DNA from 3 places in the Mesorhizobium sp. LMG17149 genome. Region 2 is predicted to be linked to each of the others. Evidence: predicted binding sites of a transcription regulator. Region 2 holds the regulator's gene; each other region holds the start of a gene.

Region 1 (6,874 bases), on a different contig from region 2:
GCCTTTCGGCCATTGCCTCTCCCGATTTCAGCCAGCACCATTCGCCGCATTGCACCATGACGCGCCGCCCGCTATCGATCGTCCATCGAGAGAGGGATTTAAGCCATGCGCATTGAAGCCATAGCCAGCGGAAAGAACCCGCCTGAGGACGTCAACGTCATCATCGAGGTGCCGATCGGCGGCGAGCCGATCAAGTATGAGATGGACAAGGAAGCCGGCACGCTGTTCGTCGACCGCTTCCTGCACACCTCGATGCGCTACCCCGGCAATTACGGCTTCGTGCCGCACACGCTGTCGGGCGACGGCGATCCGATCGACGTGCTGGTCTGCAACACGCGCGCCCTGGTGCCGGGCTGCGTCATCAACGTCAGGCCGATCGGCGTGCTGATCATGGAAGACAATGCCGGCCAGGATGAGAAGATCATTGCCGTGCCGTCGCCAAAACTGACGCTGCGCTACGAGAACGTCACCGAATACACTCAGCTGCCCGACATCACGCGCCAGCAGGTGCAGCACTTCTTCGAGCACTACAAGGATCTCGAGCCCGGCAAATGGGTCAAGATCGAAGGCTGGCACGATTCCAAATACGCCAAGAAGATGATCGTCGACGCGATCGAGCGGGCCAAGGCGAGCAAGTAGCCCAACTTCGTCATACCAGGGCGGAGCAGCCGCAAAGCGGCGTCGCGGAGACCCTGGTATCCATGCCGTGACGCCAGGCGACGTGTGCGGCGGAACGGAATTCTGAACCGCCGCGGCGGTGTTGATGTCGCGGCATGGACCCTCGGGTCTGCGCTGCGTCGCTACGCTCCTTGCTCCGCCCGTGGATGACGAAGCTACGGGTGCGATGCCCAATCTCCGCCGTGCTCAGTTATCCACCCGGCCGAAAGCCGGCACGTTGCCGATGACGGTGCGCCTGTCCTTGCCGCAGGCGAAGGTCCGCGCCTTGTCGTCGGCAAGCTTGCGCGCCTGATCGTTGGCGGTGGGATTGCCGGTGGCCAGCACGAGGCCGACGGTGCAGCCGTCCCGGGCGCCCATCTGGCCGACCTTGGCGACGAGCAGCACCTCGGTCGGCTTTTTCTCGTCCTCGGGATTGCTGATCGAGCGGCGATGGATGGCTGCATAGGGCACAGCCTTGTCGCCGGTGGTTTCGATGCGCCATTCGATCTTGGCTCCGGACGAATTGAAACCGGAAAAGCTCTCCCAGACCGTCGTCATGTCGCCGCCGGGGGGAAAGCCGTAGAACAGCGATTCACGGGCATCGTCATAGGCTATCAGTACGGGATAGCCGCGATAGCCCGAACAGGCGAGTTCGGCCCAGTCGCCGTCGCCTTCCTCGGCCTGCGCGTAGGTCACGCAATCCTTTTTCGAATCCAGATCGGTGTAGGCGCTGGAAATGCCGTCGGCTTGCGCAGCCTGACCCAGACCGACCAGAACAAGCGGGATCAGAATGGCACGCATGGCGGTCAATCTCCGTTGCAAGCTGCCGCAGCGTAGCGCCAAACGTTATTTCTTCAAGCTCGCTTCAATCAGCAGGTCCGCGTTGCGGGCGACCGCTTGCGCCGGGCCGCCGAGCCCGAACAGCTGGCCACTGATATAGGCGCCTTCGATCAGCAGCAGCAGGCCGTCGCCGAGCGTGTCAGGGTCTTGCGCGCCCATCGCAACCGCCATGGCGCGCAGGCGGCGGCGCAATTCCTGCTTGTTGGCCTCGCTGACCACACGGGCCGGATGGCTGTGGTCGGGATATTCGACCGCCGCGTTGGTCATGCCGCAGCCGCGATAGTCCGCCACTTGCGTGCGCTTGCCGATGCGGGTCAGGAAAGCCTTGATCTGTGCGCGCGGGTCGCCGGGATGAGCCGCAACCGCCTCGTCGAAACGCTCCCAATATTCAAGATCGTACTGCCTGAGATAGGAGGCGGCCAGTTCATCCTTGGACGGAAAGCTGCGATAGAGGCTGGGTTTGGTGACGCCGGCACGCTTGACGATCTCGTCGACGCCGATCGCCCTGATACCGCGCCGGTAGAACAGGTCATAAGCCACATCGAGGATCTTCTTGGCTGCTTTCGGTGGCGCCGACGCATGATCGTCGCTGATGGTCAGATCAATATTTTTGTCGGTTGGCATCGTGTGGCTCGATTGACAATGTTACCGATCGGTACGTATACATACTCCACCTGCAACGTACCGGTCAGTAACATGATAGCTCAATCCCGCCCCTTTGGCCAGCGCTACGCTTTCGTCGTGGTCGGCGTGATCTTCCTTAGCCTGCTGGTCGCGGCTGGCCTGCGCTCCGCACCCTCTGTCATGATGCTGCCGCTGGAAAACAGTTTCGGCTGGCGCCGCGACATCATCTCGCTGGCTGCTGGTGTCGGCATCCTGCTTTACGGTCTGACGGGGCCATTTGCCGCGGCCCTGATGGAGCGCATCGGGCTGCGCCGCACGTTGCTGGCCTCGCTGGTGGTGATGTCGGGCTCGACCGCGCTCAGCCTGCTGATGACCAAGCCGTGGCATCTGTTCATCACCTGGGGCGTGTTCTCGGGCATTGGTTCCGGTGCTGTCGCCAGCGTGCTCGGCGCGACCATCGTCAACCGGTGGTTCAAGACCAATCGCGGGCTTGTCATGGGATTGATGTCGGCCTCCAGCGCCTCGGGCATGCTGGTGTTCCTGCCGCTGATCGCCGCGCTGGCGCAGTCGGGCGGCTGGCAGCCGGTTGTCATTGCGGTCGCGATCGCGACCGCTGCCCTGATACCGCTGGTCTGGCTGCTGGTGCCGGAGCGGCCGGCATCGATCGGCATGGTGCGCTACGGCGCCGAGGCTGACGACGTGCCGCCCACTCCGCCTGCGTCACAGGGCAATTTTCTGGCGCATACGTTCTCGACGCTGCGCCGTGCCGCCGGCACGCGGGTGTTCTGGTATCTGTTCGCCACCTTCTTCGTCTGCGGCTTCACCACCAACGGGCTGGTCGGCACGCATCTGATCGCGTTCTGCGGCGACATGGGCATCGGCGAAGTGCAGGCCGCCGGCCTGCTGTCGATGATGGGCATCTTCGACCTGATCGGCACGACGTTGTCAGGCTGGCTCACCGACCGCTACGATCCGCGCAAGCTGCTCGGCGTCTATTACGGCATTCGTGGCCTGTCGCTGATCTATCTGCCCTATTCCGGCTTCTCGGCCACCAGCCTGATCATCTTCGCCGTGCTCTACGGCCTCGACTGGATCGCCACCGTGCCGCCGACGCTGCGGCTCGCCAACGAGGCGTTCGGCGATCGCAGCGGGCCGATCGTGTTCGGCTGGATCGTCGCCGGGCACCAGATCGGTGCGGCCACAGCCGCCGCCTTTGGCGGCACCATGCGCGAGTTGCAGGGCAATTACGAACTGGCCTTCCTGATTGCCGGCATGACGGCAATCGCCGCCGCCTGTATCTCGCTGCTGATCAACACCAGCAAGCCGGCATTCGATCCGGAGCCGCAAGCGGCGTAGGGCGCTGCGTTAATCTCCCCCCTCGAGGGGGAGATGGCCGCGAAGCGGCCAGAGGGGGTCGGTCCGACTGGGCTCGGCCTCTTGCGATAGAAGGAGGTTAGCGCTCCACGCGCGGCGACCCCCTCTGTCGCCTTCGGCGACATCTCCCCCTCGAGGGGGGAGATCACCTGTTCACTGTTATCAAACCTTCATCATCCCGAGATGCGCCTGAAACATTGACGCTGGATTTTGGTGGCACCGTTCAAGCCATCCAGGAGACAGCCGTGAACAAGCTTTCGATGACCCGCCGTGCTTTCGTTACCTCCGCCGGCGCCGTTGGCCTGGCCGGCGTTTCGGGTCTGGCGCTGCCCTATTATTCGCGCGCCAATCAGCGGCCTTCCTTCACCCATGGCGTCCAGTCGGGAGATGTCGACGCCACCAGCGGCATGGTGTGGACGCGCACCGACCGACCGTCGCGCGTCATGTTCGAGGTGTCGTCGACGGAGAATTTCGCCAGTGCGACGCGGCTGGCGCCGCTCGATACGTCGCCGGCCAGCGATTACACGGTCAAGCGGCTGCTCACCGACCTCGCTTCGGACCAGGATATCTTCTACCGCATGACATCGGCCGATCTCGCCGACATCAACGCCGTTTCGGAGCCGATCACCGGCCGTTTCAGGACGGCGCCAGCCTCGAAGCGCGACATCCGCTTTGCCTGGTCGGGCGACACCGCCGGCCAGGGCTGGGGCATCGACGAGACCGGCATGAAGACCTACGCCACGATCGGCAAGCACACGCCTGACTTCTTCCTGCATTCGGGCGATACCATCTATGCCGACGGCGCCATGAAGGACGAGGTCGACCTGCCCGGCGGCGGCAAGTGGAAGAACGTCGTGCTGATCGACGGCAAGCGCAAAGTCGCCGAGACGCTGGACGAGTACCGGGACCAGTGGAAATACAACATGATGGACAGGAGCGTGCTCGGCCTGAGCGCCATCTGCCCGACTTTCTACCAGTGGGACGACCATGAAGTGCTGAACAACTGGTCGGATTCCAAGGATCTCAGCGCCGACAGCCGCTACACGGAAAAATCCATCCACGTGCTGGCGGCCCGCGCGGCGCGGGCTTTCCACGAGATGACGACGATCCGCTACGAACCGTCCGAGCCCGGCCGCGTCTATCGCAAGATCGCTTATGGGCCGCTGCTCGACGTGTTCTTCCTCGACATGCGCTCCTATCGCGGCCCCAATGGTCCCGACATGCAGGATGAGATGACGCCGCAGTCGCGCATGCTCGGCGAGCAGCAGACGAAATGGCTGAAGCGCGAACTGGCGAATTCGAAGGCGACCTGGAAAATCATCGCCGCCGACATGCCGCTCGGCCTCGTCGTCTGGGACGACGGCACCAAGAAGGTTGGCGCCGAAGCGGTCAGCAATGGCGACAATGGCTTGCCAAAAGGGCGCGAGCTCGAGATCGCCGACCTGCTGCGCTTCATAAAGAATGCCGGCATCAGCAACACCGTCTGGCTCACCGCAGATGTGCATTACACGGCCGCGCATTATTACAACCCGGACAAGGCGCAGTTCCAGGAGTTCAATCCGTTCTGGGAATTCGTCTCGGGTCCGATCCATGCCGGCACGTTCGGTCCCAACGATTTCGACATGACGTTCGGTCCGGAGCTGAAGTTCATCAAGGCGCCGACCGCCGAACAGGGACAGAACCTGCCGCCCTCGGCCGGGCTGCAATTCTTCGGGCTCGTCGATATTTCAGGCGCCAGCGAGCAGATGACGGTGCGGCTGATGGATCGCGACGACAACGAACTCTACAAGGTGACGCTCGACCCGGTGCGGTCGGCGTAAGCGCGCTTCTCAACCCTCCCCCTTGTGGGGAAGGTTGGCGGCGGCTTCGCAAAGCGAAGCTGGCGAGACGGGGCGGGGGGTGAAGCGCTGACTAGTCCGGGTAGCAGACCATGGGGATATTCGGCCAGACGGCGCTGTCGCAGTTGGCGGCGTCCTGCCGCTGCTTGAAGGCGGCGCTGACCGGGCCGGTCACCATCGGGTCGACGCCGTCTGGTGCGTCGGCGAAAATCTGCTCGGCCGACTGTGCCTCCGACGGCAAGGCAGGCCGTGATTCCTTCATCGTCGCGGCTGACTGTGCGGCGTTGGCCGCCAGCAGGACGGCGAAGGCAACAGACGCGATGAGCGGCCAGAATCGGTTGAGTTTATCGGTCATGACGTTTGAACTGCCCGGGCCCCAAAGGGTTCCCGCCTTGGTTAACAAAATCATCTCACACGCAGATGCTTAAGATTTGATGAGTATTTGGTGACGCTCCTCCTCTTTCGCAACTGCGAAAAACCCTGTATGAGCCGCGCAACCGAAAGAGGCAGCGCCTTTTGGCCTGCTGCCTGCAACGCTTCCGAGACCAGAACATGAAAATCCGTAATATCGCGATCATCGCGCACGTCGACCATGGAAAGACCACCCTGGTCGACCAGCTTTTGAAGCAGTCCGGCTCCTTCCGAGACAATCAGCGCGTCGCCGAGCGCGCCATGGATTCCAACGACCTCGAAAAGGAACGCGGCATCACCATCCTGGCCAAGGCGACTTCGGTCGACTGGAAGGATACCCGCATCAACATCGTCGACACCCCCGGCCACGCCGATTTTGGCGGCGAGGTCGAACGCATCCTGTCGATGGTGGACTCAGCCATCGTGCTGGTCGACGCAGCCGAAGGGCCGATGCCGCAAACCAAGTTCGTCGTCGGCAAGGCGCTCAAGGTCGGCCTGAAGCCGATCGTCGTCATCAACAAGATCGACCGTCCGGACGCCCGTCACGTCGAGGTGGTCAACGAGGTGTTCGACCTTTTCGCGGCGCTCGACGCCACCGACGAGCAGCTCGACTTCCCGATTCTGTACGGTTCAGGCCGCGATGGCTGGGTTTCGGAAAATCCGGAAGGACCCAAGGACCAGCAGCTGGGACCGCTGTTCGACCTCGTCATCAAGCATGTGCCGGAGCCGACCGTTCATCCCGGCCCGTTCCGCATGATCGGCACCATCCTGGAAGCCAATCCGTTCCTCGGCCGCATCATCACCGGCCGTATCGAGAGCGGCACGCTGAAGGCCAACCAGCCGGTCAAGGTGCTGCATCATGACGGTACCCAGATCGAAACCGGCCGTATTTCGAAGATCCTGGCCTTCCGCGGCCTTGAGCGCCAGCCGATCGAAGAAGCGCAGGCGGGCGACATCGTCGCCATTGCCGGCCTGTCGAAGGGCACCGTCGCCGACACGTTCTGCGACCCGAGCGTGAGCGAACCGCTGCATGCGCAGCCGATCGATCCGCCGACCGTGACCATGTCGTTCCTGGTCAACGACAGTCCGCTGGCCGGCACCGAAGGCGACAAGGTGACCAGCCGCGTCAT
Region 2 (6,874 bases):
ACGCCGACAACCTTGTCCTTCGCCTGCGCGACAGACGCGAGCGTCAGCGACATGGCGGCACCCGCCAGGATGGCGGCCGTGAATCTTTTCATATTATCCTCCCTGCGCCGCGTATGGCGCGACCAAACTGACCCGAGGGCCGGCACAAAGGCTCTATTTTTTCGAGCCTCGAAAAAATACTGGGCCAACGCCCGAACGCTGTCAACATCGATTCTGATGGATTTTGATGTCATTTCGAGGTTTTTTCGAGTCTCGGAATAAATAAATGACACGGCCTGCAGCTTCTGCCAGTATTTACCGGCGTCACCGACAGCGTTCCAGGGGCAGGAGGAACCGCGGCGACCGGGAGGATATGAAAGAACATGTCGGTCGGAATCCGCCACGACGATCTGCGCCGCCGCAACCGCGCCATGGTGATCGCGGCAGTGCGCCGCGCCGGACAGCCGTCGCGAACCGAGATCGCCGCGACCACAAGCCTCAGCCATTCGACCATCTCGGCGATTTCATCCGACCTGATCGTCGAAGGCATCCTGACCGAAAGCAAGCCGAGCGAGGCCGGCTCGCTCAAACGCGGCCGGCCGCAGGTCGGCCTCAGTCTCAATCCGGAAGCGGCCGCGGTAATGACCGTGGTGCTGTCGCTGAACTTCCTCTCCGTCGCCGTCATCGACTATGCCGGCCAGGTAATATCCGAGGAACAGCGCCGGCTGGACACGCTGACGATGTCGCGCGAGTCGCTGATCGGGGAATGCACGGCCATCGTGCGGCGCCGCCTGGCAGATCCCGACCTGGACGTGCGCAGCATCGCCCGCATCGCGCTGGCCATCCAGGGCATCACCGACACCCGTGCCCGCGCCATGCTGTGGTCGCCGATCACGCCGCACACCGACATCGCCTTCGCTGACATATTCGAAGACGAGTTCGGCATCCCCGCCATAATGGAGAACGACTGCAACATGATGGCGGTGGCGCTGCGCTGGCGCGACCCCGATCGTTACCGCGACGATTTCATCGCTATCCTTTTGTCGCACGGCATCGGCATGGGACTGGTGCTGAAGGGCGAATTGTTCACCGGCACCCATTCTTCGGGCGGCGAATTCGGCCACATGATCCATCGGCCGAACGGCGCGCTATGTCGCTGCGGACGGCGCGGCTGCGTCGAAGCCTATGCGGGCAATTACGCCATATGGCGCAACGCCAGGCAGATGGGCGAGGATGCAGAACCCGTTGCCGATGTCAGCGACGCCGACATGCGCGCCCTGGCTGCCGCGGCCCGCGAAGGTGACGGACCCGAACGGGAAGCCTATCGCAAGGCCGGCGAAGCGCTCGGCTACGGCCTCGGCAGCCTGTTCGCGCTGATCGATCCGGCGCCGGTCGCCATGGTCGGTGTCAGCGCCGCCGCCTTCGACCTGATCGAGCCGGCATTGCGGCAAGCGATTGCCCAGACCGCCGGCGGCCAGCATTCCAAATCGATTTCCTTCGACACCGAGCCGAACGAACTGCCGCTGATCCGCGAAGGCTGCGCCATGCGGGCGCTGATCTTCGTCGATCAGGAGATTTTTGCGCCGGGCGTGCAGGCGAGATCCGGTTTCGGCGGCAAGAACGTGGCGTGAGTTCAAACGAGGGAGTTCAGTCCTCTCGGATGGCGTATCCGGCCCCACGGATCGTGCGGATGACATCAGGCATACGGCCATTGTTGACCGCCTTGCGCAGCCGGCCGACATGCACGTCGACCGTGCGCTCATCGATGTAGATCGTCTCGCCCCAGACATTGTCGAGCAGCTGGCTGCGCGAGAACACGCGGCCTGGATGGCGCATCATGAATTCGAGCAGGCGGAATTCCGTCGGCCCAAGCCGGATCTCGCTCTTCTTGCGATAGACACGGTGCGACTCGCGATCGAGCACGATATCGCCGACCTTGAGCACGCTGGACAGCACTTCCGGCTTGGCCCGGCGCAGCAGCGCCTTGACCCTGGCCATGAACTCCGGCGTCGAGAAGGGCTTGACCAGATAGTCGTCGGCGCCGGTCGACAGGCCGCGCACGCGGTCGCTTTCCTCGCCTCGCGCGGTCAGCATGATGATCGGCAGCCGCTCGGTCTCGGGACGCATTCGCAGGCGCCGGCAGAGTTCGATGCCCGAAACCGCAGGCACCATCCAGTCGAGCACCAGAAGATCGGGAACGTTCTCCTGCAGCCGGATTTCGGCCTCATCGCCGCGCGTCACGACCTCGACCTGGTAACCTTCGGATTCAAGATTGTAGCGGAGCAGCACGCCTAGCGGCTCCTCATCCTCCACCACCATGATGCGTGGTGCGATCATCGGCTGGTCACCCCTGTTATGCCGCTGGCGCGGACATTGCCGTCTCGTCCTGCTTCGGACGATTGGCTGGCAGCTGCGTGCCGGTCAAAACATAGTAGGCATTTTCGGCGATGTTGGTCACGTGGTCGCCGATCCGCTCGAGGTTCTTGGCGCAAAACAACAGGTGCGTGCACGCCGTGATGTTGCGGGGATCTTCCATCATGTAGGTCAGCAGCTCGCGGAACACCGAGGTGTATTTGACGTCGATGCGTTCATCATTGTTTCTGAGCGTGGCAAGCGCTGCCGCGTCAGCGGCGGCATACTCGTCGACGACCCCCTGCACCTGGATCAGCACCAGCTGCGCCATCGCGTCGATCGAATGCGAAAGATCGTGCGGCGTGACGCTCAGCCCGACAGTGCCGACGCGCTTGGCGATGTTCTTGGCAAGGTCGCCGATGCGCTCGAGGTCGCCGGCCATGCGGATCGAACCGACCACCGCACGCAGATCGTTGGCCATTGGCTGGCGCTTGGCGATCAGCGTGATGGCGCGATCGTCCAGCTCGCGCTGGCGGGCATCCATGATGGCATCGTCGGAAACCACGCGCTGCGCCAGCGCATTGTCCGAATTGAGCAAAGCCTTGGTCGAGCCACTGACCATCGAGCGGGCGAGATCGCCCATGTCGCGGATCAGCTGGCTGATCTGCTCCAGATCCTCATCGAAAGATGCAACGGTATGTTCACCCATGATCTTCGTCCCTCATATGCCTGAGCTCAGCCGAACCGGCCGGTGATGTAGTCCTGGGTGCGTTTGTCGTCGGGGGTGGTGAACATCTTGTCGGTGGCGCCCTCCTCGACCAGATAGCCTAGATGGAACATCGCGGTGCGCTGCGACACGCGCGCGGCCTGCTGCATCGAATGGGTGACGATGACGATCGTATAGTTCTGGCGCAGTTCGTCGATCAGTTCCTCGACGCGAGCAGTGGCGATCGGGTCGAGCGCCGAACACGGTTCGTCCATCAGGATCACCTCGGGTGACACGGCGATGGCGCGTGCAATGCACAGACGCTGCTGCTGGCCACCGGAAAGACCCGTGCCAGGTTCCTGCAAACGGTCCTTCACCTCGTTCCAGATCGCCGCCTTCTTCAAGCTCGACTCGACGATCTGATCCATGTCGGCCTTGCGCTTGGCCAATCCGTGGATGCGCGGGCCATAGGCGACGTTCTCGTAGATCGACTTGGGGAACGGATTGGGTTTCTGAAACACCATGCCGACGCGCGCCCTGAGTTCGACGACATCGATGTTCTTGTCGTAGATGTCTTCTTCGTCGAGCGTTATCTTGCCGGTTACCCGCGCGGAATCGATGGTGTCGTTCATGCGGTTGAGGCAACGCAGGAAGGTCGACTTGCCGCAGCCGGAGGGGCCGATCAGCGCCGTCACCTGATTCAGGCGGACGTCGAGATTGACATCGAACAGCGCCTGCTTCTCGCCATAGAACACGCCGACCTTGTCGCCGCGCATTTTGATCACTTCGTTCGACTTGGCGTTCATCTTATCGCCCACTGCATTTTCAAGGGACTGTTCGGTCATGATGTTCATACCAAAATGCCTTTTTTCTACCAGCGCCGCTCGAACCGACGCCGAAGCACGATCGCGGTGATGTTCATGGCCATGAGGAAGACGAGCAGGATGATGATCGCGCCCGACATGCGCTCGACGAAGGCGCGCTCGGCCTCGTTCGCCCACATATAGATCTGCACCGGCAGCGCGGTGGCCGGATCGAAAGGCGTCGTCGGTGGATCGGCGACGAAGGCGACCATGCCGATTAGCAGCAGGGGCGCGGTTTCACCGAGCGCACGCGCTAGACCGATGATGGTGCCGGTGAGGATGCCGGGTGCGGCAAGCGGCAGGATGTGCTGGAACACCATCTGCATCTTGGAGGCGCCAAGACCGAGAGCCGCCGAGCGGATCGACGGCGGCACCGCGGCAAGTGCAGCGCGCGTCGCGATGATGATCGTCGGCAGCGTCATCAGTGTCAGCACCAGGCCGCCGACGAAAGCGGCGGAGCGCGGCATGCCCAGGAAATTGATGAACACCGCGAGGCCGAGCAAGCCGAAGACGATTGACGGCACCGCTGCCAGATTGTTGATGTTGACCTCGATAAGGTCGGTGAAACGGTTCTTCTTGGCGAACTCCTCCAGATAGATGGAGGCGGCGACGCCGATCGGCAGCGCCAGGAGCAACACGATCACCATCATATAAAACGAGCCGATGATCGCCACGCCCATGCCCGAGGTTTCCGGGCGGCTGGAGGCGCCGTAGGTGAACAGGCCGCTGTTGAAGTGCTCGGCCATCGCGCCCTCGGCCTTGAGCTTGTTCATCCAGGTGATCTGCTGGTCCGAGACCTTGCGTCGCGCTTCCTCGACACTGAGGTCGATCTGGCCCTTGAAAGCCGAGTCGAGATTGGCGGCGGCGAGGATGTTGACGTTGCGTGTCGTGCCGATCACGGACGGATCGGCGGCAACGATGTCGCGCAACTGGACGCGGGCGCCTTCCGACAGGAAGCCCTTGAGCTTCTGGATCATCGGCTTGTCATCAGGAGAGATGCCGAGCTTGGCCACAAGCGCGTTTTCGGCAAGCTTGGGATAATTTGCCTTGATCAGAACGCTCGGATCGGTTGCACGCTTGCCGGAAGGATCGATCACCTTCTCGTCGAACGAGATCGGCAGTGATACCGTCGTCTGCCAGAAGGCGGTGTAGCCTTTCGAGACGATGGTGATCAGCATGATTGCCAGGAACGCCAGGCCTACGGAAATCGCCACGACGCCATAGAAGCGGAAACGGCGTTCGGCGGCGTAACGGGCCTTCAGGCCGATGTCGCGGCGCGGATGGGCCGCCGCCCTGACCATCGTATCCATGGAAATGTCGGTCATTCGTACTGCTCCCGATATTTGCGCACGATGTAGAGCGCGACGATGTTCATCACCAACGTCAGCGCGAACAGCGTCAGGCCGAGCGCGAAGGCGACCAGCGTCTGCGGCGAATTGAACTCGAGGTCGCCGGTGAGCTGGTTGACGATCTTGACGGTGATGGTCGTCATTGCCTCGAACGGGTTGATGGTAAGGTTGGCGGCGACGCCCGCCGCCAGCACGACAATCATCGTTTCGCCGATGGCGCGCGAGGCGGTCAGCAGGATGGCGCCGACGATGCCGGGTAGTGCAGCCGGCAGGATCACCCGCTTGATCGTCTCGGAGCGGGTCGCGCCGAGGCCAAGCGACCCGTCGCGCATGGCGCGCGGCACCGCGGTTATGATGTCGTCCGAGAGAGAGGACACGACCGGGATCAGCATGACGCCCATGACCAGGCCGGCGGTGAAGATGCTCTGGCCCTGGATGAAGGGCGAACCGCCGGTCAGCGCCGCGGACAGGTCGCGCAGGAACGGCCCAAGCGTGACGACGGCGAAGATGCCGTAGACGATGGTTGGTATGCCGGCCAGAAGTTCAAGCGCCGGCTTGACCACCGAGCGCACCTTGGGCGTTGCGTATTCGGCCATGTAGACAGCCGACATCAGCCCGACCGGCACCGCAACCAGCAGCGCGACGGCGGCGATGTAGAGCGTGCCCGCAAGAAGCGGGATCAGGCCGAACTGACCCTGGCTGCCGCCCGAACCGGCAGCGGCAAAACGCGGATCCCAGACGGTGCCGAAGAAGAAACTCATCGGCGAGACGCTTTCGAAAAAGGTGATCGTCTGGAACAGCATCGAAAGCACGATGCCGATGGTGGTCAGGATGGCGATGGTGGAGGCGGCAAGCAGCCCCCACAGCATCAGCCTCTCGACATTGTTGCGGGCCCTGGCGCGCGGCTCGATCTGCCTGAGCGCATAGAAGGCGCCGGCGATCGAGGAAACGAGAATGACAATGGCGCCGAACAGGCCGAGCCGGTCCTGGACCTTGTTCGCCTCGACGGCGATCGGGATCATGTAATCCTGCGTGTCGCTCGCCAGTGCCACACCCTTGGCGGCGAGCAGCGGCTGCAGCTCGGCAAAGCTGGCAGGCATTGCGGCCAGTGTGCCTGCATCGAGTTTGCGCAGGCCCCTGGCGAGGCTCTTTACGAGGCTGACATCCAGTGCCTCACTGGCAACCTTGCTGTCGACGGTGCGCTCGGGCAAGGCAGTGTGAATGTGTCGGTCAAGATAGACGGAAGACCCGACGGTCCAGACGGCAAGCAGCAAAAGAGCAGGCAGAACGGCGAGCAGGAAGGCCCACCAGCCATGATAGTGGGCGCGCGAATGCGGCTTGACCTTGCCATTGTCCTGGGCCGCGGCACGTTGCCGACCGATGAAAAAGGCAACCAGGCCGACGGCAACGACGATGGCCAGTACGAGCAAGGACGACATGGACCCACCCCAAGAGAAATTCTTACGCAGCCGCCATTGCGGCCTGCGATGAAACCGGGGCGCGGGATTTGGCCCGCACCCCGGTTCGGCAGCTGATTACATCGACTTTCCGGCGGCGAAAGCGTCACGCTGGGCCTGACGCTCGGCATCCGGAGCAGCAACGAGGCCGTATTCGGCGAGCGGGCT
Region 3 (6,874 bases), on a different contig from region 2:
GCGCCGATGGCGAGCGCTGGCATCTGGATGTAGGTCCACAGCTGGGCGGCGATGCCATAGGCGGCGGCGACCTGTGAGCCGTAGGAATTGACGATACCCATCACCGTCAATGCCGCCGCCGAAATGACGATCATCTGCAGACCCATCGGCACGCCCTTGAAGACGACGATGCGCAGCAAGGCGGGATCGGGCCGCAGCAGGGCGAGGTTGGCGCCGGCCAGCCGCAGCGGATGCTTGCGCACATAGAGCACGATCAGGATGGCGATCACGCTTACGGTCTGGCCGATCAGCGTGGACGTGGCGGAGCCCGCAATGCCGAGTTCGGGAAACGGTCCGATGCCGGCGATGAGCAATGGGTTGAGCACGATGTCGAGGACGACGGCCAGCGCCATGAAGAAGAAGGGGGTGCGTGAATCGCCGGCACCGCGCAGCACGGTCATGACGAAGGACAGAAGGTTCATCATCGGCACGGCGACGAAGATGATCCGCAGATAGGACCGCGCCAGCGGCAAGGCGTCAGCCGGTGTGCCGAGCGTGTTGAGAATGGCGTCGACCCAGATCCAGCCGCAGACCGCGAAGATAACCGAGACGAGGAAGAAGAACGTCGCGCTGGTGCCGACGATGCGGCGCGCCTCGGGCAGGTCGCGGGCACCGACCGACTGGGCCACCAGGATGGTGGCCGCCATGCCGATGCCGAACACGGTGCCGAGGATCAGGAACAGGACGAGGTTGGCATTGGAGGTGGCGGTCAGCGCCGATTCGCCGAGGAAACGGCCGACCCAGACGGCGTTGATCGAACCGTTGAGCGACTGCAGCACGTTGGAGCCGAGCACCGGCAGGGCGAACAGCAGAAGCGTGCGCGGGATCGGGCCGCTGGTCAGGTCGCCGGTGCGCCGGCGCGGGGGATTTTTTTCGTCCATGGCGGGCAGCTCGGCGAAGGTTCGTTTCAAGTCGCGTGTGCGATGATTGCCGATTCAACGGGACAGGTCATGCCGTGATCTAATCATGTTCTCAAAGCTTCCGGAATGGGATATTGATCCTCGATGCGTGGGGCCGCATTCCTACAGTTCTTGGATAAGCCCGGGGGGGGTCATGTCCGATATTCCGCTATTTTTTGAGCGCATGAACAGGCGCGCGTTCCTCGGTGCATCCGCCTTGGGTGCCCTGGCTCTTTCGGCGTGCACCACAACAGACGTGGCGCCGCCGCCGCCGGTTGCAGCACCGCCGAGCGATCCGGCTTTCGGCGATGCCGCGAGCATGTATGCGGCGCGTGTCGACGAGGGCTATCAACTGCCGGCAATCCCGGTCGCCAAGGTCGATCCGAAGTTCGTGCGCCAGATCGTGGCTGACCCGACCGGAGAGAAACCCGGCACGATTGTCGTCGATACGTCTGAGCACTTCCTCTATCTGGTGCGCGACGGCGGCACAGCTATCCGCTATGGCGTCAGCCTTGGCAAAGCCGGTTTCGGATGGACCGGCAGCGCCGTTGTCCAGGCGAGGAAGAAGTGGCCGGTCTGGACGCCGCCACCGGAAATGATCCAGCGCCGGCCGGAACTGGCGAAATACAAGGACGGCATGCCGCCAGGCCCGCAGAGCCCGCTGGGCGCCCGCGCGCTGTATTTGTTCCGCGATGGCAAGGACACGATGTACCGGCTGCACGGCACGCCGGAGTGGGATTCCATCGGCAAGAACGCATCGTCGGGCTGTGTGCGCTTCATGAACCAGGACATCATCGACCTTTACAGCCGCGTCAACGGCCCCGCCCAGGTCTTCGTGCGTCCCAACCTGTCGGCTGCCGGCAAGATCATGGCCGTGTCGAGCAGAACCGCCGAGCCGATCGACGCGGGCGTGCCGAGGGACGCGGAGTTCTTGAAGTAAGCCTTCTCTGCCTGGAGCAACACCAGCAATAGTGCTTCGGGCGGACGCGCCAAGCGCGCCCGCCCGGGCAGTGGCCGTTACTTCTTGGCGAGACCCGGCAGCGTGACCTGATAGACCAGGAACATGGTGTCGACATCGGCGCCGTCTTCCGCCTTGTAGGGTGCGCCGACCTGAAAACCGTCCTGGGCGAGGAAGTCGTTGTCGTTGGCGACGAACAGGAAGTAGTCGTCGGGCAGCTTCGGATCGAGAACGCTGACCACCGACATCGCCTCCCACTTCTCCGACAGGTTGTTCTTGTCGTTCGGCGCGCCATTGTGCAGGCCGAAGCGGCCGAGTTCGCCCTTGTCGTTGATGTCGATGAACGGCGTCAGCTTGGCTGGCGTCACCGACGGGTCGAGCACGCCCTTGGGTGCCAGCGGCTTGTCGGCGGCATCGAAGGCGCCGCCGGCGATGTCGGTCGCGGCCGAGACGTCGACGACGAAGATCTGGCGCACCAGCGAGGTGTCGCCCTTCAGCCCCTGGCCGTTGCCGCTGTCGCGCGCCAGCATCAGGAAGGTCTTGTCGGAGAGCGCCACGATTTCGCTCTGCGCGGCGATCTTGGTCTTGCCCTTGGCATCCTTGAACACCGGCAGCGGCACGACATACTCATGCGCAAGCTTTAGATGAGCGGGGTCGGAGGCGTCATAGACCAGCGCGCGGGTGTTCTGGCGCGTCGCGGGCGAATCGCCGCCATCCTGGCGGGGCGCCGACTGCAGCACCGCGATCAGGAACTTGCCGTCCGGCGTCATCGCCATGCCTTCGAGGCCCTGATTGTTCTGGCGGCCGGTGTCGGGATCCTTCGGATCGGGTTCGGCAGCACCTGGGCCCGGATTGTCCGAGGCAAAGTTCGGCGCGCCGTGGCGCATCGGCACCAGCGCAGCCGGTGGCTGGGTCGCCGACAACAGATGTCCGTCGGCGGAAAACCGGTAGATGTTCGGGCCGTATTCGTCGGAGATGAACATCGAGCCGTCGGGCAGGCGCACGATGGCCTCGTTGTCGAGCGCCAGCTTGTCATTGTCGGCTTGCGGCAGGATCGGCATGTCGCCGCTCGCCGCGCGCACGCCGTTGAGCGGATCGAGGCCGGTGGCATCAGCGCCCTTGTCGTCGGTGAGAAGCATGGTGTCGGCGAGCGTTGCCTTGACGCCCGCCTGCTCCTGGCCGGCAGCGGGCACGGCATCTGGTGCTACCGGGGTAAACTCGATGCCGATCGTGTTGAGACGCGGCCGGTAGTCGGTGGTGCCGACGACATTGTAGCCGCGGTCCGGCAGCAGCCAGAGCGAACCCTTGTAGCTGGCGGCATCATGCGTCCAGCCTGCCGTATCGATCGACATGCCGGAGCCCGAGCCGAACGTCTCGCCGAACTTGTCGCGCTGAGCGGCCGGGATGCGGCCGACGCCGACCAGCCCCTTGTTGACGAGGCCGCCGACGGTCGCGGTGCTGTCGGCGAGCGCCGGCGTCAAGGCGGTGAACAAGGCCAGCGCGACGCCGAGCGACGCGGTTCGATACAGGTGTTTCATGGATAATCCTCTTTGTGACGGATGTGCCGGAGCGGCCGCGGGACGAAAAACTGAAAGAGGTGCGACATCGATGATGCCGCGCAAGCCTCCCCGAAACGCGGTCTACGGCGCGAACATGATGCTTGCGTGACAGCGCGCAGTGCATGCCGGCGGTCGACGAAAAACGATGCGCGCGCGCGGCACTAGACACTTATGTCCAGTGCATATATGCTCCAGCCTTCGGACTAACCGTGGAGGGGAAGCCTTGAAGTCGCACTACCGCGCAGTCGTCATCGGGGGTGGCGTGGTCGGGGCCTCCGTCCTTTATCATCTGACGCGATTTGGCTGGAGCGATGTGGCGCTGATCGAGCGCGCCGAACTGACGGCCGGTTCGACCTGGCACGCGGCGGCAGGCTTCCATGCGCTCAACGCCGACCCCAACGTGGCGGCGCTGCAGGACTACACCATCAATCTCTACCGCGAGATCGAGGCAGAATCCGGCTGGGATATCGGCCTGCACATGACCGGCGGCGTCAACATCGCCAGCGATCCCGCGCGCTGGGAGTGGCTGAAATCGGCCTGGGCGGTGTTCCAGTCGGTTGGCATCGAGACCGCGCGCCTTGTCACGCCCGACGAGATCAAGGCGATCTGCCCGATCGTCGACGTCACCGGCGTGCTTGGCGGCCTGCATGATTCCAACGAAGGCCATCTCGACCCGTACGGCACGACGCACGCCTATGCCGGCGCTGCAAAAAAGCGCGGCGCCGACATCATCCTGCGCAACCGGGTCGTCGAGCTGAAGGCGCGCGCCGACGGTCGCTGGGATGTCGTCACGGAGCAGGGCACCATCATCGCCGAGCATGTCGTCAATGCTGGCGGGCTGTGGGCAAAGCAGCTCGGCCGCATGGCCGGCGTCGACCTGCCGGTGACGCCGATGGAGCACCATTATTTCATCACTGAGGACATTCCCGAGATCGCGGCGCTGGACAGGGAAATCGGCATCGCCGTCGATCTCGACGGCTTTTCGTATCTCAGGCAGGAGCGCAAGGGCGTGCTGCTCGGCGTTTACGAGCAGAACCCGAAGCACTGGAACATGGATGGCGCGCCGTGGGACTACGGCATCGAGCTGATCCCGGAAGACATCGACCGCATCAGCCCCGAACTCGCCAAGGCGCATGAGCGCTTTCCTTGCCTGGCGACGGCCGGCATCCGCAAATGGATCAACGGCGCCTTCACCTTCACGCCGGACGGCAATCCGATTGTCGGGCCGGTGCGCGGGCTGAGGAACTACTGGGTTGCCTGCGGCGTCATGGCCGGTTTCAGCCAGGGCGGGGGCGTTGGCAAGTCGCTGGCCGAATGGATGATTTTCGGCGAACCGCAGGCCGACATCTTCGGCATGGACATCGCTCGCTACGGCGCCTTCGCCGCCAACCGGGAATATCTCAGGCAGACGACGCGCCAGTTCTATTCGCGCCGCTTCGTGATGACCTTTCCCAATGAACGACTGCCCGCCGGCCGGCCGCTGAAACGCCCGGGTGCCTATGACGGCATGAGCGCGGCGGGATGCGAATGGACGGCTTCCTGGGGGCTGGAAATCCCGGCCTATTTCGCGCCGATGGGATTTGCCGAGAACACGACGCTGCGGCGCTCCAACGCCTTCGACATCGTCGGCGAGGAGGCGCTGCAGGTGCGCCGTGCCGCCGGTCTCGTCGATATCTCGGCCTATTCGCGCTATGCGGTGGCGGGGCCAGGTGCGGAAGTCTGGCTCGACCGGCTGCTCGCCTGCAGGCTGCCGAAGCCGGGGCGGGCCGGCCTGGCGCCGATGCTCGGCCATGACGGACGGCTGAAGGGCGACCTCACCGTCTTCAACTGGGGCGGCGGCAGCTATTGGCTGATGGGCTCCTACTATCTCCGGGAATTCCACATGCGCTGGTTCGAGAGCCATGCGGCTGAAGGCGTCACCGTCGACGACCTCTCCGACACGATGAGCGGTTTCCTGCTGACGGGGCCGAACGCGCGCAAGATACTGGAGCGAACGACGCATCAGGATGTGTCCGGCGCAGCGCTGCCGTTCATGGCCTGCGGCACATTCGACATCGGCATGGTGCAGGCCCGTGTAGCGCGGCTGTCTATATCAGGCGAGCTCGGCTTCGAAATCAGTTGCCCCGTGACCATGCATGCCACTCTGCGCGACACGCTGCTGGCGGCGGGCGAGGATCTCGGCCTTGCCGAAATCGGCTATTACGCGCTCAACGCACTGCGGCTGGAGAAGAGCTTTGGCATCTGGTCGCGCGAATTCACGCAAGGCTACACGCCGGGCCAGACCGGTCTCGACCGCTTCATCGCTTTCGGCAAGAGCGGCTTCATCGGCCGCGAAGCAGCGTTGAAGCAGCGGGAGGCCGGCAGCGGCCAATGCCTGGTGACCCTGGAAATCGATGCGCTCGACGCCGATGCCAGCGGCTTCGAGCCTGTCTGGCATCAGGGCCGGCGCGTCGGCTTCGTCACCTCGGGCGGCTACGGTTATACGGTCGGCAAGAGCCTGGCGCTGGCGCTGGTCGACCGCGATTTCGCGGGCGAGGGCACCGCGCTCTCCGTGCATGTCGTGGGTGAGGAACGGCCGGCGCGTGTCGTCGCGGCCTCGCCTTACGATCCCGAGGGCAAGGCAATGCGGCAATGAGGAGGATTTCCGATGGTCGATGACGCGGCACGGGACGGCAGGCGCGAACGCCGGCGTGGACGCACGGGCGAGGCCGGCAGCGAAAGCAGCCGCCGTCCCAACTACCATTCGCTGAAGAACCCGTTCCTGCCGCAGCCGATCTTTTCGGACGATCAAGTGGCCGCGATTCACGACACGGCGCTGCGGGTGCTGGAAGAGCTCGGCATCAAGGTGCTGCTGCCGCAGGCGCGTGAGCACTTCGCCAGCGCCGGCGCGCTGGTCGATCCGGACACCGACATGGTGCGCATCGGCCGCGACATGGTGACGGCGGCACTCGCCTCGGCGCCGAGATCGATCCACGCTCACGCCGGTTCGCGCGCCCGCGATCTGACGCTGGAGCTCGGCTCGATGACCTTCCTCGCCGGATGCGGGGCGCCGAACGTCACCGATCTCGAGCGCGGCCGGCGGCCGGGAACACTGGCGGATTTCGAGGATCTCATGCGGCTGGTGCAGCATTTCGACGTGCTGCATATGCTGGGGCCCTGCATCGAACCGCAGGATGTCGACAACCGCTTTCGCCACTATGCCGTCAACCGCGCGCAGCTGACGCTGTCGGACAAGCTCCCGTTCGTCTTCGCGCGCGGCACCCCGCAAGTCGAGGACGGGTTCGAGATGATTCGTCTGGCGCGCGGCCTGTCGCAGGACGAGTTTCTGGCAAATGCATATTGCTACACCGTCATCAACACCAACTCGCCGCGCCAGCTCGACATCCCGATGGCGCAAGGCATCATCGATTTCGCCCGCG

The links. Region 2 encodes PhoB, which activates phosphate uptake and scavenging genes when phosphate is short. Its sites were predicted from a motif close to TGTCATNNANCTGTCAT; they were not measured.
Region 1: a site for PhoB is predicted at 3,653-3,669, ahead of NP945_RS27270 (alkaline phosphatase). Genes of this name have one in related genera too.
Region 3: a site for PhoB is predicted at 3,550-3,566, ahead of NP945_RS16995 (esterase-like activity of phytase family protein). Genes of this name have one in related genera too.

Annotation. Positions count from the first base shown of each region.
Region 1 covers NZ_JANIFL010000013.1:190,150-197,023, reverse strand. Annotated here, with positions in the region: gene ppa (inorganic diphosphatase) at 106-639, shown strand; gene NP945_RS27285 (hypothetical protein) at 865-1,458, opposite strand; gene NP945_RS27280 (TetR/AcrR family transcriptional regulator) at 1,504-2,121, opposite strand; gene NP945_RS27275 (MFS transporter) at 2,194-3,477, shown strand; gene NP945_RS27270 (alkaline phosphatase) at 3,756-5,315, shown strand; gene NP945_RS27265 (hypothetical protein) at 5,407-5,688, opposite strand; gene typA (translational GTPase TypA) at 5,886-6,874, shown strand, end outside.
Region 2 covers NZ_JANIFL010000008.1:262,829-269,702, reverse strand. Annotated here, with positions in the region: gene xylF (D-xylose ABC transporter substrate-binding protein) at 1-92, opposite strand, end outside; gene NP945_RS20900 (ROK family protein) at 363-1,610, shown strand; gene phoB (phosphate regulon transcriptional regulator PhoB) at 1,627-2,316, opposite strand; gene phoU (phosphate signaling complex protein PhoU) at 2,333-3,040, opposite strand; gene pstB (phosphate ABC transporter ATP-binding protein PstB) at 3,067-3,891, opposite strand; gene pstA (phosphate ABC transporter permease PstA) at 3,909-5,225, opposite strand; gene pstC (phosphate ABC transporter permease subunit PstC) at 5,222-6,688, opposite strand; gene NP945_RS20870 (PstS family phosphate ABC transporter substrate-binding protein) at 6,785-6,874, opposite strand, start outside.
Region 3 covers NZ_JANIFL010000006.1:452,865-459,738, forward strand. Annotated here, with positions in the region: gene NP945_RS16985 (MATE family efflux transporter) at 1-920, opposite strand, end outside; gene NP945_RS16990 (L,D-transpeptidase) at 1,093-1,878, shown strand; gene NP945_RS16995 (esterase-like activity of phytase family protein) at 1,956-3,434, opposite strand; gene NP945_RS17000 (FAD-dependent oxidoreductase) at 3,679-6,090, shown strand; gene NP945_RS17005 (trimethylamine methyltransferase family protein) at 6,103-6,874, shown strand, end outside.